DNA from 3 places in the Cellvibrio sp. 25HG11W-0 genome. Region 1 is predicted to be linked to each of the others. Evidence: predicted binding sites of a transcription regulator. Region 1 holds the regulator's gene; each other region holds the start of a gene.

Evidence for each region. Region 1 encodes sigma-54, which starts transcription at its own class of promoters, with help from an activator protein. Its sites were predicted from a motif close to TGGCACANNNNTTGCNNT; they were not measured.
Region 2: a site for sigma-54 is predicted at 2,730-2,747, ahead of flhA (flagellar biosynthesis protein FlhA). Genes of this name have one in related genera too.
Region 3: a site for sigma-54 is predicted at 2,228-2,245, ahead of AC0KUT_RS02865 (NarK family nitrate/nitrite MFS transporter). Genes of this name have one in related genera too.

What each region holds. Positions count from the first base shown of each region.
Region 1 is NZ_CM174230.1:3,841,058-3,845,874, forward strand. Features, by position in the region: gene AC0KUT_RS16035 (KdsC family phosphatase) at 1-122, shown strand, start outside; gene lptC (LPS export ABC transporter periplasmic protein LptC) at 180-788, shown strand; gene lptA (lipopolysaccharide transport periplasmic protein LptA) at 775-1,341, shown strand; gene lptB (LPS export ABC transporter ATP-binding protein) at 1,347-2,072, shown strand; gene AC0KUT_RS16055 (RNA polymerase factor sigma-54) at 2,316-3,941, shown strand; gene hpf (ribosome hibernation-promoting factor, HPF/YfiA family) at 4,057-4,347, shown strand; gene ptsN (PTS IIA-like nitrogen regulatory protein PtsN) at 4,469-4,817, shown strand, end outside.
Region 2 is NZ_CM174230.1:2,084,936-2,089,752, reverse strand. Features, by position in the region: gene flhF (flagellar biosynthesis GTPase FlhF) at 1-415, opposite strand, end outside; gene flhA (flagellar biosynthesis protein FlhA) at 475-2,688, opposite strand; gene flhB (flagellar biosynthesis protein FlhB) at 2,898-4,052, opposite strand; gene fliR (flagellar biosynthetic protein FliR) at 4,052-4,817, opposite strand, start outside.
Region 3 is NZ_CM174230.1:643,685-648,501, forward strand. Features, by position in the region: gene AC0KUT_RS02860 (bifunctional protein-serine/threonine kinase/phosphatase) at 1-436, opposite strand, end outside; gene AC0KUT_RS02865 (NarK family nitrate/nitrite MFS transporter) at 676-2,151, opposite strand; gene AC0KUT_RS02870 (MFS transporter) at 2,726-4,192, shown strand; gene AC0KUT_RS02875 (bifunctional protein-serine/threonine kinase/phosphatase) at 4,241-4,817, shown strand, end outside.

The DNA.
Region 1 (4,817 bases):
CCCATTGGCAAACTAAAGAGCGAGGAGGCGAAGGTGCAGTGCGTGCCGCCTGTGATTTATTAATGCAAGCACAGGGCACTTTTAACGCCGCACTCAGTCATTACTTGCCGCCCAGCCCGTAATTAAAGACTGAGCGACCGCTAAAACCCGCAGATAAACCAACCGACACTGGAACACCCATGTTGATGCGCAGTATTAATAAGCTCCACCACTACATTCCTGTGCCCTGGCTATTAGTTGGGCTGTTACTGGGTTTCTTTTTGCTAGTACTTAAACCCAAAGAAGACCTGCAAAATAACAATACTGCCGACGGCTCCAGCTTCCCGCAATTTTATATGCGCGAATTACAAACACGCGAGTTCGATGATCAAGGTCGCGTGCACTTTCAGCTCACCACACCACTGGTGACGCACTTTCAGCCAGACCCTACAACACCCTCAGCTGCAGACTTCACCCTCATCACCGAACCCAAAATGGAATTTTATGGCAGCGACACGCCCGAGCCTTGGCATATGAGTGCAGCATTAGGCCGCAGTGAAAATGACAGCCAAGTATTGCGCCTCATCGACAATGTTGTGATTCAACAAACCTCAACCAGCCGCGGGCTGATTGAAATCACCACCAGCGAATTGCGCATGCGCCCCAAAGAGCAATTCGCCGAAACAGACAAAGCTGTTAAGATGCGCAGCGCCAAAGGTCAGATAGATGCAGTCGGCATGAATGCACAACTGAACGAAAGCCGTATTGAATTAATCTCTCAGGTCAAAGCCGTTTATGAACCTCGCTAAACCCTTTTTATATGTTCCCACGGCGCTAAGGATTAGAGCTAAATGCTTTGCCACCCTTGCACTGCTGATTATTAGCTGTCAATTTAGCAGCCAAAGCCTAGCGCTGCCCAGTGACAAAAATGAAACCATTCACGGTTCCGCTGATCGCTTGGTCGTCGATCAAAAGAACGGGATCGCCACCTATACTGGCGCCGTGCAAATTCAGCAGGGCTCGCTAGTAATCACCGCCGACAAAATAATTATCCAAACCAATCCTGATAGCTCCGTAAAAAAAATGCTCGCCACTGGCATGCCAGCGCGCTTCCAACAGCAGCCTGAAGCCGCTCAAGGCGTGATTACCGCATCAGCCAATAGCATTACCTACACGCCTAACAAAGAACATCTGCTGCTGGTAGAAAACGCCTCGCTCGAACAAGATGGCGCGGTCATGAGCGGCCCAACGATTGATTACGATCTCGTAAAAGAAGTTATGAAAGCTGCCGGCAACACCAAAGGCGGCAATAATCAGCGCATTGAAATTGTAATCCCACCAAAATCTGACGTGAAAAACTAATTGCTATGGCCAGCCTGTTTGCCCGAAACCTCGCAAAAAGCTACAAAAAACGAAAAGTGGTTATAGATGTATCTATCACCGTCAACAGCGGTAGTATCGTCGGCCTGCTCGGCCCAAACGGTGCGGGGAAAACCACCTGTTTCTACATGATCGCCGGGCTAGTACCCGCCGATATGGGCAGCGTCCATATCGATGACCAAGATATTACGCACCTGCCCATTCACGGCCGCGCGCGCGCAGGCATCGGCTATTTACCGCAAGAAGCCTCAATCTTTCGCAAGCTGACTGTCGCCGACAACATCATGGCGATTCTCGAAACCCGCAGCGACCTGAACCGCAAACAGCGTCTCGCCAAGCTCGAGTCACTGCTGGCAGAATTTCACATCACCCATATTCGCGACAGCCTCGGCATGGCGCTCTCGGGTGGTGAACGCCGCCGCGTAGAAATCGCGCGCGCACTCGCTACAGACCCCAAATTTATTTTGCTCGATGAACCCTTTGCCGGGGTCGACCCTATTTCGGTAAACGATATTAAAGAAATTGTTCGCCACCTCAAGGATCGCGGTATTGGCGTACTCATCACCGACCACAACGTGCGCGAAACCCTCGACATCTGCGAGACCGCCTACATCGTGAGCGAAGGCCGCATCATCGCCGAGGGCACACCCGAAACCGTGTTAAACAACAGCCAAGTGCGCGCAGTCTATTTGGGCGAAAATTTCAGGCTATAACATCAGCCAATCTTATATAGCGGCCAGCTGAGTGTTTTTTCGGCAACTCAGCTAAGCCCCGCATTCATTGCTAACCCCAAATTAACTGTACTTAACACCGCAAACTCCCACTTGACAATGATCAAAAAATGCACTCTAGGCATAAAGATTGCTTAGCCTTATTGCTTGCAAGCCAAACCCTGTCTAAACTCTACCTATCCGATGTTCGTTTTCATCCTGCGTTAAGGGTTTGTCGTTCTCATAATGAAGCAATCTCTCCAGCTAAAACTCGGTCAACAACTGACCATGACTCCGCAGCTGCAACAGGCCATTCGCCTGCTGCAACTCTCCACTCTAGATCTGCAACAAGAGATTCAAGAGGCGCTAGAATCTAACCCCATGCTAGAGGTCGAAGAAGGCTTCGAAGGCTCAGATAGCGGTCAAGCTACGGGCGAGCAAGACAGTGCCGATTATGACCGCAAGCAAGAAATTGCTACCGAGACAAAAAACAGCAGCGATGATGAGTTCTCCCTCAACGACAAGCTAACCGATACCTACAGCTCTACCGATGCAGGCGCAGACAGCTTTAGCGAAAGCACCCCCGACAACGATCTCTACGGCGATGGCGACGGTTTTGGCGAGGGCGACACCTTTAGCGAGAGCGCTAGCGAATGGAACGAATCCATTCCCAGTGATCTCCCTGTCGACACCAGCTGGGATGATGTATATCAATCATCCAGCTCCAGCGCCTCCAGCAACTACGATAACGACGACAATGATTTTGAAAGCCGTCGCGCCGCTACCGACTCCCTTTACGATCACTTGATGTGGCAGCTCAATCTGACCCCCATGTCAGATACGGACCGCATAGTCGCTATGGCCATTATCGATGCGGTAGAGCCGAGCGGTATGCTCTCCATTACCATTGAGGATATTTACGAAGGCCTACTGCAAGACTTTACCGACCTTGAGTTAGACGAAGTGGTCGCCGTGCAACATCGCCTCCAACAGTTTGACCCCTGTGGTGTCTGCAGCCAAAACCTCGCGGAATGCCTGCTGGTACAACTGCAGCAATATGACCCTAAAACCCCACTGCTAGAATCTGCCAAGCTGATTGCCAAGCTATACCTGCCGCTGCTAGGCAGCCGCGATTACCGCCAATTAATGCGTCGCACCAAGCTCAAAGAAGCGGATTTGAGTATTGCAGTCAGCCTTATCCAAGGCCTAAACCCCCGCCCCGGCGATATCATTGAAAGCGGCGACACGGAATATGTGGTGCCCGATGTATTTGTCGATAAGCGCGAAGGGCGCTGGGTAGTAGAACTCAACCCCGATATAGCACCGCGCCTACGCATTAACTCCGGCTATGCGTCCATGGTGAAGCGTGCCGACTCCAGCACCGACAACACATTTTTAAAAGATAACCTGCAAGAGGCCCGCTGGTTTTTGAAAAGCCTGCAAAGCCGCAATGAAACCCTGCTCAAAGTCGCCAGCTGTATTGTCGAAAAACAACGCGGCTTTCTCGATTACGGCCCCGAAGCCATGAAGCCTCTGGTATTACACGACATTGCCGAAATTGTAGAAATGCACGAATCAACCATTTCGCGCGTAACCACACAGAAATACATGCACACCCCCCAGGGCATATTTGAACTTAAATACTTTTTCTCCAGTCATGTCAGTACTGACAGCGGCGGCGAATGCTCTTCAACGGCAATCCGTGCGATCATTAAAAAACTGGTGAGCGCAGAAAACCAAAAGAAACCCCTAAGCGACAGCAAAATTACCGACTTATTAGCCGAGCAAGGCATTCAAGTAGCGCGTCGCACCATCGCCAAGTATCGCGAGTCACTCAATATTCCACCGTCAAACGAACGGAAAATACTTTAACGAAGGCAGTATATTTCAACTGTCTTAAACTGATTTTGATTGGATCAAATTTATCAAGGATGTTTGCGCGGTTGTGCTCGCACAACACTTTTGTGTCTACCTAGAGGAAGTATCTATGCAAATAAACATCAGTGGTCATCATCTGGAAGTTACCGAAGCGCTCAGAGACTACGTCACCAGCAAAATAGAGCGCCTTAGCCATCACCATGACCGCATTACCAGCACCCAGGTTATTCTCTCGGTGGATAAATTAATTCAAAAAGCAGAAGCGACCATGCATGTGAGTGGCAAAGATATATTTGCCGACGCCACCCATGAAGATCTCTATGCTGCCATAGATGCATTGGCCGACAAGCTTGATCGCCAGTTAATTAAGCACAAAGAAAAGATGCGCAGCCACCGCTAGCCGGTTGCCCAGCTGCCCTAAGCGCCACACAATCGGCATTTAGGGCGGCCCAAAAACAGTTTTGTACCAACCCCGATGGGCAACCATCCCTGCTGAGAGATGTTCACACATCGTCAATGTTATGCAAATTCAATCCATCATCAGTCCCAACCGCACTCTCTGCGGGCTCGAAGGCGGCAGTAAAAAACGCGCATTGGAATTACTTGCCAATGCCATTGCCGAAGACGTTCCCAGCATTGATGCAGACGACCTTTTTCGCCGCCTTGTGGCACGCGAACGCCTAGGCTCTACAGGTATAGGCCACGGCATTGCCATACCTCATTGCCGCGTGGATAAATGCACAACCACGCTCGGGGCGCTCATCACCCTCGTAGAACCCATAGATTTCGACGCCATAGATTCACAACCCGTCGATATACTCTTTGCTATGTTGGTGCCGGAAGACGCACACGACGAACATCTGCAAAATT
Region 2 (4,817 bases), 1.8 Mb from region 1:
ACGCTTTAGCTGTATCTTCAGCCTTGCGTTTTGCGAGCATACGCTGACGCGCCAGTTCAATATCTTCAGCTAACTGAACACCACTTTTACCGGCATTCGGATGATCCAGCTTCGGGCTGAGAATAGCAGCGCCGCCTTTCGTCATTTGGTAATCGCGCGCTTGTTGATTATCGCGTGCTTGAGTTTTTCCGAACGCGCTATCGCTCAACAGCGGCGCAGCACTATGTCCTTCAAGCTGACCAAATGGCTGCTGTTGTAATTGCTGAAGTTCACTATCCGTGCCCATAGTTGTGAGCAACTCCACGCCTTCTGGAATACGATTACTGGAGAGAATAATGGCATCAGGCCCGAGCGATTGGCGAACCAGTTCGAGGGCTCGACGCATATCAGCAGCGACAAAACGTTTAACCTGCATATCAATCTCCTAGAGTAAAAACTCACAATTACTAACCAGCGCAGCACGATGATGGATGGTTATTTATCAGCACCGACAGTCGCATCAATACTGATTTGTTTGTTATCGGGTATCTCGTTGTAAGCCAAGACCCACATATCGGGAACACTATGGCGGACGAAGCGCGCCATCATTACACGTAGCGGTGCAGCAACTAATAACACTAAGGGTTTACCTGATGCCTCTTGCTTTTGTGCGGTCCTGATTAAGGATTGTTGCAAGCGATCAGCCAACCCCGGCTCAATGAAGGCGCTGTCATCAGCGCCAGATTTTTGTGCCTGCTGAACACTACCCAGCAATAACTGTTCCAAACTTGGCTCAAGGGTGATAACAGAGAGCTCAGACTCTCTACCTATAATGTTTTGCACCATTTGCCTCGCCAAGGCGACCCGCGCTAAGGCGGTTAAAGCGGCGGGATCTTGACTCTTTGCAGTATTTCCCGCCAAGGCCTCGGCGATGGAGCGAATATCTCGAATAGCCACGCGTTCCCGCAATAGGTTCTGCAGAACCTTTAACAACACATTCAAATTAAGCGTATTTGGCACCAACTCTTCAGCGAGCTTGGGAGAACTTTTAGCCAATAGATCCAACAGCTGCTGCACGTCTTCGTGACCAAGCAACTCAAAAGTATGCTGTTGCAATATTTGATTGAGATGGGTTGCCACTACGGTACTAGGATCAACAACCGTGTAGCCGAGAGTTTGGGCCTGTTCTTTTTGGTTGGCGCTAATCCAAATCGCATCCAAACCAAAAGCAGGGTCTTTGGTCTTGAGACCTTCGAGCGTGCCGAATACTTGGCCGGGATTAATTGCTAAATCTCGATCAGGATAAACATCAGCTTCAGCCATAGTCACACCCATGAGACTGATGCGATAACCAGTCGGCATCAAATCCAAATTGTCGCGAATGTGTACCGAAGGTATAAGAAATCCCATTTCTTGCGAAAGCTTTTTACGGACGCCCTTAATGCGCCCCAGCAACTCCCCCCCTTGATGTCGATCAACCATCGGAATTAAGCGGTAGCCAACCTCCAAACCAATCACATCCACTGGTTGTACATCGTCCCACCCCAGCTCGGGCGACTCAGGCGCACCTGCTGGTAGCGCAGGCGCTGTACGTTGCGGTGCAAGACTCGCCTGACCGACAGGGGCGCTAGTCTCATTTGATGTTCGCCCTGCCGAGGGCGTATAACCACCCTCCTCCACAAGAGCTGGCTGCTGTTTTTTCCAATGAATGTAGTAGGCCAAGGCGGCGCAAATGATGCCCAAACCAAGAAAAGCTACATGGGGCATACCAGGCACAGACCCCATAATGACCAACATTATCGCCGCCACACCAAGCGCTTTTGGGGACGTAAATAACTGGCTGACAACTTGTGCGCCCATATCTTCAGAGGTATTAACACGTGTTACCAATATCGCTGAAGCTACTGATAATAAAAGCGAAGGAATCTGCGCAACCAAACCATCACCAATGGTGAGCAGCGTGTACTTTTGAAAAGCATCCGCAGCCGTCAGATCATGCTGCATCATGCCTATACCCAAACCGCCAAACACATTGATAAACATAATCATGATGCCGGCTACAGCATCGCCGCGAACGAACTTGCTGGCACCGTCCATCGCCCCATAAAAATCTGCTTCCGAAGACACTTCTTGGCGACGAGTACGCGCCTGATCTTGGTCGATTAAACCGGCATTCAAGTCTGCATCAATCGCCATTTGTTTGCCCGGCATGGCATCCAAGGTAAAGCGCGCGCTCACCTCAGAAATACGCCCAGCACCCTTGGTAACCACGACAAAGTTAATGATCATCAAAATGATAAACACCACTATGCCCACCGCAAAATTGCCGCCGATCACTACATTACCAAAAGCCTCAATTACCTTACCGGCAGCATCGCCACCTTCATGGCCCTCAAGTAAAACCACACGGGTTGATGCCACATTCAAGCCAAGACGCAAGAGAGTTGCGATCAACAAAATAGTGGGGAACGCGGCAAAATCGAGAGGGCGCATGGCATAGACGCTCACCAAGAGCACAACCAATGAAAGCGCAATATTGAAGGTAAAGAAAGCATCCAGTAACAACGCTGGAATCGGCAATATAATCATTGCCAACAGCATCATAAGTAAAAGGGGAATGCCGATATTGCCACGCCCTAAACCACGCAGGGAATTAAAGGCTGACTTGCCATCAAAACTATTGAGCTGACTAAAAGTAGGTAAGGCCATAGGGTACGGTTTCTTGACGGTTAATTGCTCTTTTAAGAGCTATCGCAAGAAGCGTACCTACTATCAAATAGTTTTTATCAAATAGTTTTTATCAAATAGTTTTACTATTGTTTCGAAAATGTGGAATGCGGGGGTATATGAGTGCTTATGTAATCTGACAACCACTAAAAGACCTAAGAACAACCTCACCCCAATAATCCACTTCGAATTTATTCAGGTTTTCCCGAAGTATTAAAGCGCATATCTGAAGGGACTTTTACATTGCGTGGATACTTGGGGCGCTCACCGCGCCCTTTGCGATAAAGTCGAAGTTGAAATACATAAGCTAGCACCTGTGCTATGGCTAAATAAAGACCCGCCGGAATTTCATCGTCAATATCCGTAGTATAAAAAATCGCCCGCGCCAACACGGGTGACTCAATAATTTCAATGTTGTGTGCCTTGGCAATTTCACGGATTTTCAGGGCTGTGTGATCGCCCCCTTTTGCCAGCATGACGGGTGTTGCCATAGTTTCGGGATCGTAGCGTAGCGCAACGGAGAAGTGCGTGGGATTGGTAATAATAACATCCGCCTCGGGAACATTTGACATCATGCGCCGCTGCGCAATTTCCCGTTGTAACTGACGAATTCGCCCTTTAACTTCCGGCTTGCCGTCAGTGTCTTTGGATTCGTCCTTCTGATCCTGACGCGACATTTTCAATTTCTTATTGTATTCATAGAGCTGAATCGGCACATCTATAGCGGCAATCACAATCGTCGTGGCGGCCAGCGCTATAGTAGCCAGCAACGAAATATCTAACGAATGCACTATAGAGCTGTGAATTGACTCATCCACCAACCGAAACATGTCCTGCGCAAAATACTTTAACAGCCACACAGTGGCCAATAAAATCACTAGCACCTTACCAATAGACTTAAACAACTCAATTAGTGATTTCACCGAAAACATGCGCTTTAGTCCAGCCATCGGGTCCATACGGCTCAACTTCGGCTCAACGGCCTTGCCACTAAAGTTCCAGCCGCCCAAGGCAATAGGGCCAACAATAGAAGCAATGATCAACAGCGTCATAAGCGGTGCCATGCTCATAAGACCATCGTAAATCCCCCGAGCAAGCAAGCTAATCATGGTACTGGGATCATAAATCGCTTCGCGCGTTAAAATAAAACTAACGCGGGTAATACCTATAATTTTTTCGCCCATAAAACCGGCAAATGCATAAAGACCTATAGCAGCAAGCAATAACACAGCCGTAGTAGTAAGGTCGCGCGATCGGGGCACCTGCCCTTCTTCGCGCGCCTTCTCAATCTTTCGGGAACTGGCCTCTTCCGTCTTTTCCTGGCTGCTATCCTCTTCTTCTGCCACTAAGGAACCTCCGCCAGAATACGCAAAGTCCCCATACCCTCATCTATAATCAAGAAAAATACTGGGAGGAAATTTGCCAAGGAAAACCACATGAGAATAAAACCAAATATGAGTGTAATCGGGAAACCCACGGTAAAAACATTGAGCTGAGGCGCAGACCTACTCATAACGCCAAATGACATATTCACAATTAAAAGCGACGTAAATAACGGCAGGGCTATTACCAAGCCGGCATTGAACATCCAAGACCCCATCTCCACTATTGCAAAAAACTGCACAGGCCCCATGCCGCCAGCAGCAATAGGAAAGCTGGTAAAACTATTGATGATAAGCTGCAACATCACCAAATGGCCGTTAATACTCAAAAACAATAGCGTTGAAAGCAACAAATAAAATTGTGACAAAATAGTTACGCTCACACCGCTTGATGGATCATTCATCGATGCAAAGCCCAAACCTATTTTTAACGCAACAAATTGCCCCGCCAACACAAACACATGCAATACAATTTGCATTGCAAAGCCTAAGGCGAAACCTATCAGAACTTCCTGTATAACAATTATAAAACCCTGTATTGATACAAACGAAATAATCGGAGCAGCAGGTAGTACAGGCACCAGTATGATGGTCGTAAAAAGAGTCAGTATAATTCTAATTCGCGCAGGCACTGTGCGCGCACCAATTATGGGTACAGCCGAATAAAAGGCGCCAATACGCAAGAGCGGCCAAATATATTGACCGATAAATTGCATTAGTTGCTCTTCC
Region 3 (4,817 bases), 1.7 Mb from region 1:
GGGTGATTTGCTCAAGGCTGCCGTCGCGCAGACGGTAAACGCGGGTGTCACCCACGTGAAAAATAAACGCGGTATCGCCTTTTAAAATGAGCGCAGAAAATGTGGTCAGATAGCCCTCGCCATAAATAGAGTTTTGGCTGCGCCCCCAGAGGCTGGCGTTAAGGGATTGAATAACGCGAATGGCCGATTGCTGGGTGCGCCAAGTATCTGGTGTAGCGTAATAATCGCTGAGGAAACCGGTAATGGCTGTTTGACTTGCTTCGCGTGCGGCTTTACTGCTGCTCACACCGTCGGCAATGGCAATGGCAATACCTTTAATGGTGAGCGTATTGCCTTCCGGCAGGCGTGCGCCGAGGGTGTCTTGATTTTCTGGTTTGCGTCCCGCTTCACTTTTTTGGGCGAAACGAATCTGTAATTGTGATTGCAAATGTTCCATAAATTAAGGCACTTTTTAATGAGCAAGACGAAGGCATGAGCCGAGTGCAAGTCCAAACAGGATAACGTACACGCGTGAAATAGTCGTATTAAAAATAAAATGCCCAGCTCCGAGGAGCTGGGCAATGCGTAGCTTAGAACATTTGTGCAGGCTCTTAGCCGCAACCAAAAAGGTATTGGCGGGCGAAGTGCTTAGGTAAAGTCCATTTTAGGCCAGTTCAGTTTTAAGCCAGTTCAATTTTAAGTAAGTTCAATTTTTTGCAAGCTGCCGTCTTCAGCCATTTCAACCATGTGTCCTTTAGGTTCTTCCAAAAACTGCACCAGCACAAATACGGCAGCGGCACAGGCGGAGATCAACATAAAGAACGCTGTGGTATCCACAAAGCTGTAAATCGTTAAGAAGGTTACGCCGCCCACATTGCCGTAAGCGCCTGCCATACCCGCAATTTGTCCAGTCATGCGACGCTTAATCAGTGGCACCATTGCAAATACCGCACCTTCACCACCCTGCACGAAGAACGAGCAGCACATAACCGCGATAACTGCGCCGACAACAGGCCAGGTGCCGGTAATTTGCGACATTACCATGTAGCCAATAGCCAAGCCTGCGATAAAGATAGACATGGTTTTACGGCGACCAAAACGATCGCTAATCCAACCGCCACCGGGGCGCGCAACTAAGTTCATAAAGGCGAACGCCGAGCCGAGCATACCGGCTTGCACCAGCGTCAGTTGGGTAAAGGTTTCTAAAAAGAACGCGGGCAACATAGACACCACGGCTAATTCAGAGCCGAAGGTAACGAAGTAAGACCAGTTGAGAATGGCGACTTGTTTGAATTTGTATTTGTCGTGCTCAGGCGCGCCATTTCTCAGCATGTCTTTGTTAACACGATAAATTTGGCTGAATTGAAACACAAACAGTACGACTAGAAAACCGTAGAGTAAATTGGTGGTGGTTGCGCTCAGCAAGCCGATATTGGTGGGCGACAATTTCCATGCGAGTACCGCAAGAATGGCATACATAGGAATGTTCATGGCAATATAAATCCAGAAATCGCGTTTGCTGCTGACTTCTAGGCCGCCCGATTTTTTAGGTTTGAAATAGGTAGAGCCTTTTGGGGTGTTGCGCGCGCGCCAGTAGAAAAACAGCGAGTAAATCATGGCGATGATACCGGTGCAGGCAATCGCATAACGCCAGCCGCCGATGCCGCCAAACACTGATATGGCCAAAAAGGGTAGGAGGAAAGCAGCTGCGGCCGAACCAAAGTTACCCCAGCCACCGTAAATGCCTTCTGCCAAACCTACTTGACGCGCAGGGAACCACTCGCCTACTAAGCGAATCCCGATGACAAAACCGGCGCCGACAAAACCGAGTAAAAAGCGAAAGAGTGCAAGCTGTTCGTAAGTTTGTGCGGTAGCAAAGCCAAGACACAATAAGCCTGACACAAATAGCAGACTGGAGTAAGTAATACGTGGGCCGTATTTATCCACCAAAATACCAATAGCAATACGCGCGGGAATCGTGAGCGCAACGTTCAATATCAGCAGCGCCTTCCACTGCGCCTCGGTCATGTTAAAGGCTTCAATAATTAATGGCTTCAACGGCGCATGACTAAACCACACCACAAAGGATAAGAAAAACGCAAACCAGGTAATGTGCAGTGTGCGTATAGAGGGATTAGAAAAATCCAGCAAGTTTATTTTATGGGAGCTCATAACAAATAGTCCGGGCAGTGAGTTGCAAAGAATGCTTGGTGGTGCGATTGGGCTTTCGCCTCACGCTGTAAAGGTAATAGCAACCACTATGCCAATACGTTTTATGCACCCTTAAACGGGTAAAAGGCGTGAATATGACTGTCTGTGGTGCACGCAATGGTGCGCGCTGTGCGCCAAACAAATGCTAAAAATGTGCAGCGTGTATTTTGGTGGTGCAAATTATTGCGCGCTTAGGTGCGCTGTATCCAATGTTTAGATTTTTCAATAGAGCGTTGGCACTTTTGGATTGATGCCTAGATCGGCTAGAGTGAAATTGGCGAATTTTCATGGTTTTTGGTGAACACTAGAGTTTTTAACGCACTGAGTGCTGTAAAACTGTGCGTTTGATGTGTTATTCGCTGAATCATTTTGTGATTTTTGCGTGTGTCATATGATTCATTGTTGTGCAAAAAGTAAAAAAATCCGTGCTAGTTTTATGCTGGTGCATCTTTTTTTTGATCAAAAGTTTAAAAAATTATTATTTGGCTTAGAAATTGCTCTCTGTGCTTCAGATTAAAACATTCTGGAGTGATTGATGAGCAAGACTGGTGCGGATCTACATTTTCTATCCTTTATCGGCAAAACAAAAATTTTGCATCTCACCTGGATGGCATTTTTCATTACCTTTTTGGTGTGGTTTAACCACGCACCATTATTGATGGCTATTCAAGTGAGCTTTGGTTTGACGGATCAACAGGTTAAAACACTGTTGATTCTCAATGTGGCGCTCACCATTCCTGCGCGCATAGTGGTGGGCATGTTGGTGGATGTCTTTGGCCCACGCAAAATTTATTCGCTGCTGCTAATCATCACCAGTGCTTTCTGTTTCTTTTTCGCCCTCGCGCAAAGTTTTGAGATGCTGGCACTGGCGCGTTTTCTGTTGGGTTTTGCCGGTGCGGGTTTTGTGATTGGCATTCGCATGATCAGCGAATGGTTTCCCGCGCGCCAAATGGGTTTGGCGGAAGGCATCTATAAAGGTTTGGGCAATATAGGCTCAGCGGCGGCGGCCATTACCTTGCCGACCTTAGCGGTAATGTTCGGCGGCGATGATGGCTGGCGCTATGCCACGGGGATTACCGGTTGCATTGCGTTGATCTACGCATTTGTTTATTACTTCTCGGTAACCGATACCCCTGCAGGCTCCACCTATTTTCGCCCCAATAAATCGGGCGGTTTAGAGGTGACTTCTAAGGGCGATTTGATCATGTACTTGGCGGTGAACATTCCTATGTATGGCGCACTTGCGCTCTTGAGTTGGAAGGTGTCGCTTTTAGGGCTGATCTCTGCGATGGCACACACCAGTATTTGTGTGGTGCTAGCGATTATTTTTTTACTGCAAAGCGCAAAAATATTTTCGCTCAATCGCCAGATGTTAGCCAAGCCCGTTGATAAATCACAGCAATACAAATTCAAGCAAGTGCTCATTCTCAGCCTCGCCTACGCCGTCACCTTTGGCGCTGAGCTGGCGGTAGTGTCTATGTTGCCGATGTTTTTCCAAAGCACCTTTGCGGTGCCCGTTGCCTTGGCGGGGTTGTTTGGTGCCTGCTTTGCGGCTGTTGATATTCTCTCTTGTCCTTCCGGTGGTTGGATTAGCGATAAATTTGGACGCAAGCGTTCGCTGGTGTTATTGCTCTCCGGTGCAGCACTCGGCTTTTTACTCTTGTCGACCATTGGCGCAAGCTGGCCTATAGGGCTTGCTGTTGCAGCCATGATGCTCTGCTCACTCTTTTTGGGTTCGGCCGCGGGTTGTGTGTTTGCCGTAGTCCCCTTAATTCGTCGCAGCCTTACAGGGCAAATTGCGGGCATAGTGGGCGCTTACGGCAATATTGGTGCAGTTTTGTTTCTTACGGTATTTTCATTTGTGAGCACATCTACGTTCTTTTTAACTATTGCGGCAGCTATAGGCGTAGTGGCTGCTGCTGCCATGTGGTTGGATGAACCTAAGAGCGCTATGTTTGAAGTGCTGCCCGATGGCACTGTACAAATGGTTGATGTGCATTAATTTATTCGCGACTGTAATAACAAGCTCGCTACCTATAAAAGGCAACACATGACGGAATGGCACCTGCAGAGCAAACTTACATTCACTCTCGGCCAGTGCTCTTCGGCGGGTATTAAGAGCGTTAATGAAGATGCCATAGGTATTCGTGTGCCTGAAGGTATGTTGCTTGACACCAAAGGCGCCTGTGCGGTGATCGCCGATGGTGTGAGTGCAGCAGAAGCGGGCAAGGAGGCGAGCGAAACCTGTGTGCGCAATTTTTTGGTGGATTATTTTTCAACGCCCGATACCTGGACGGTAAAAAAATCCACCTCGCAGGTATTGATTGCACTCAACCGCTGGCTCTACGCGCGCGGGCGCGAATTTAACGAAGCCAAAAAAGGTTACGTTAGCACCTTTAGCAGTATTATTTTTAAATCCCATCGCGCGTACATTTTTCATGTGGGCGACTCGCGTATCTATCGCTTGCGTGCAGGCAAGCTAGAGCAGCTCACCCGCGATCACCGCACCATTATTAGCGATGAGCAATCCTACTTAGTGCGCGCCATGGGTTTGGATGTTTCGCTCGATGTCGATTGCAAAACACTGGACTTGGCGGCGGGCGATATCTATTTGCTTAGCACCGATG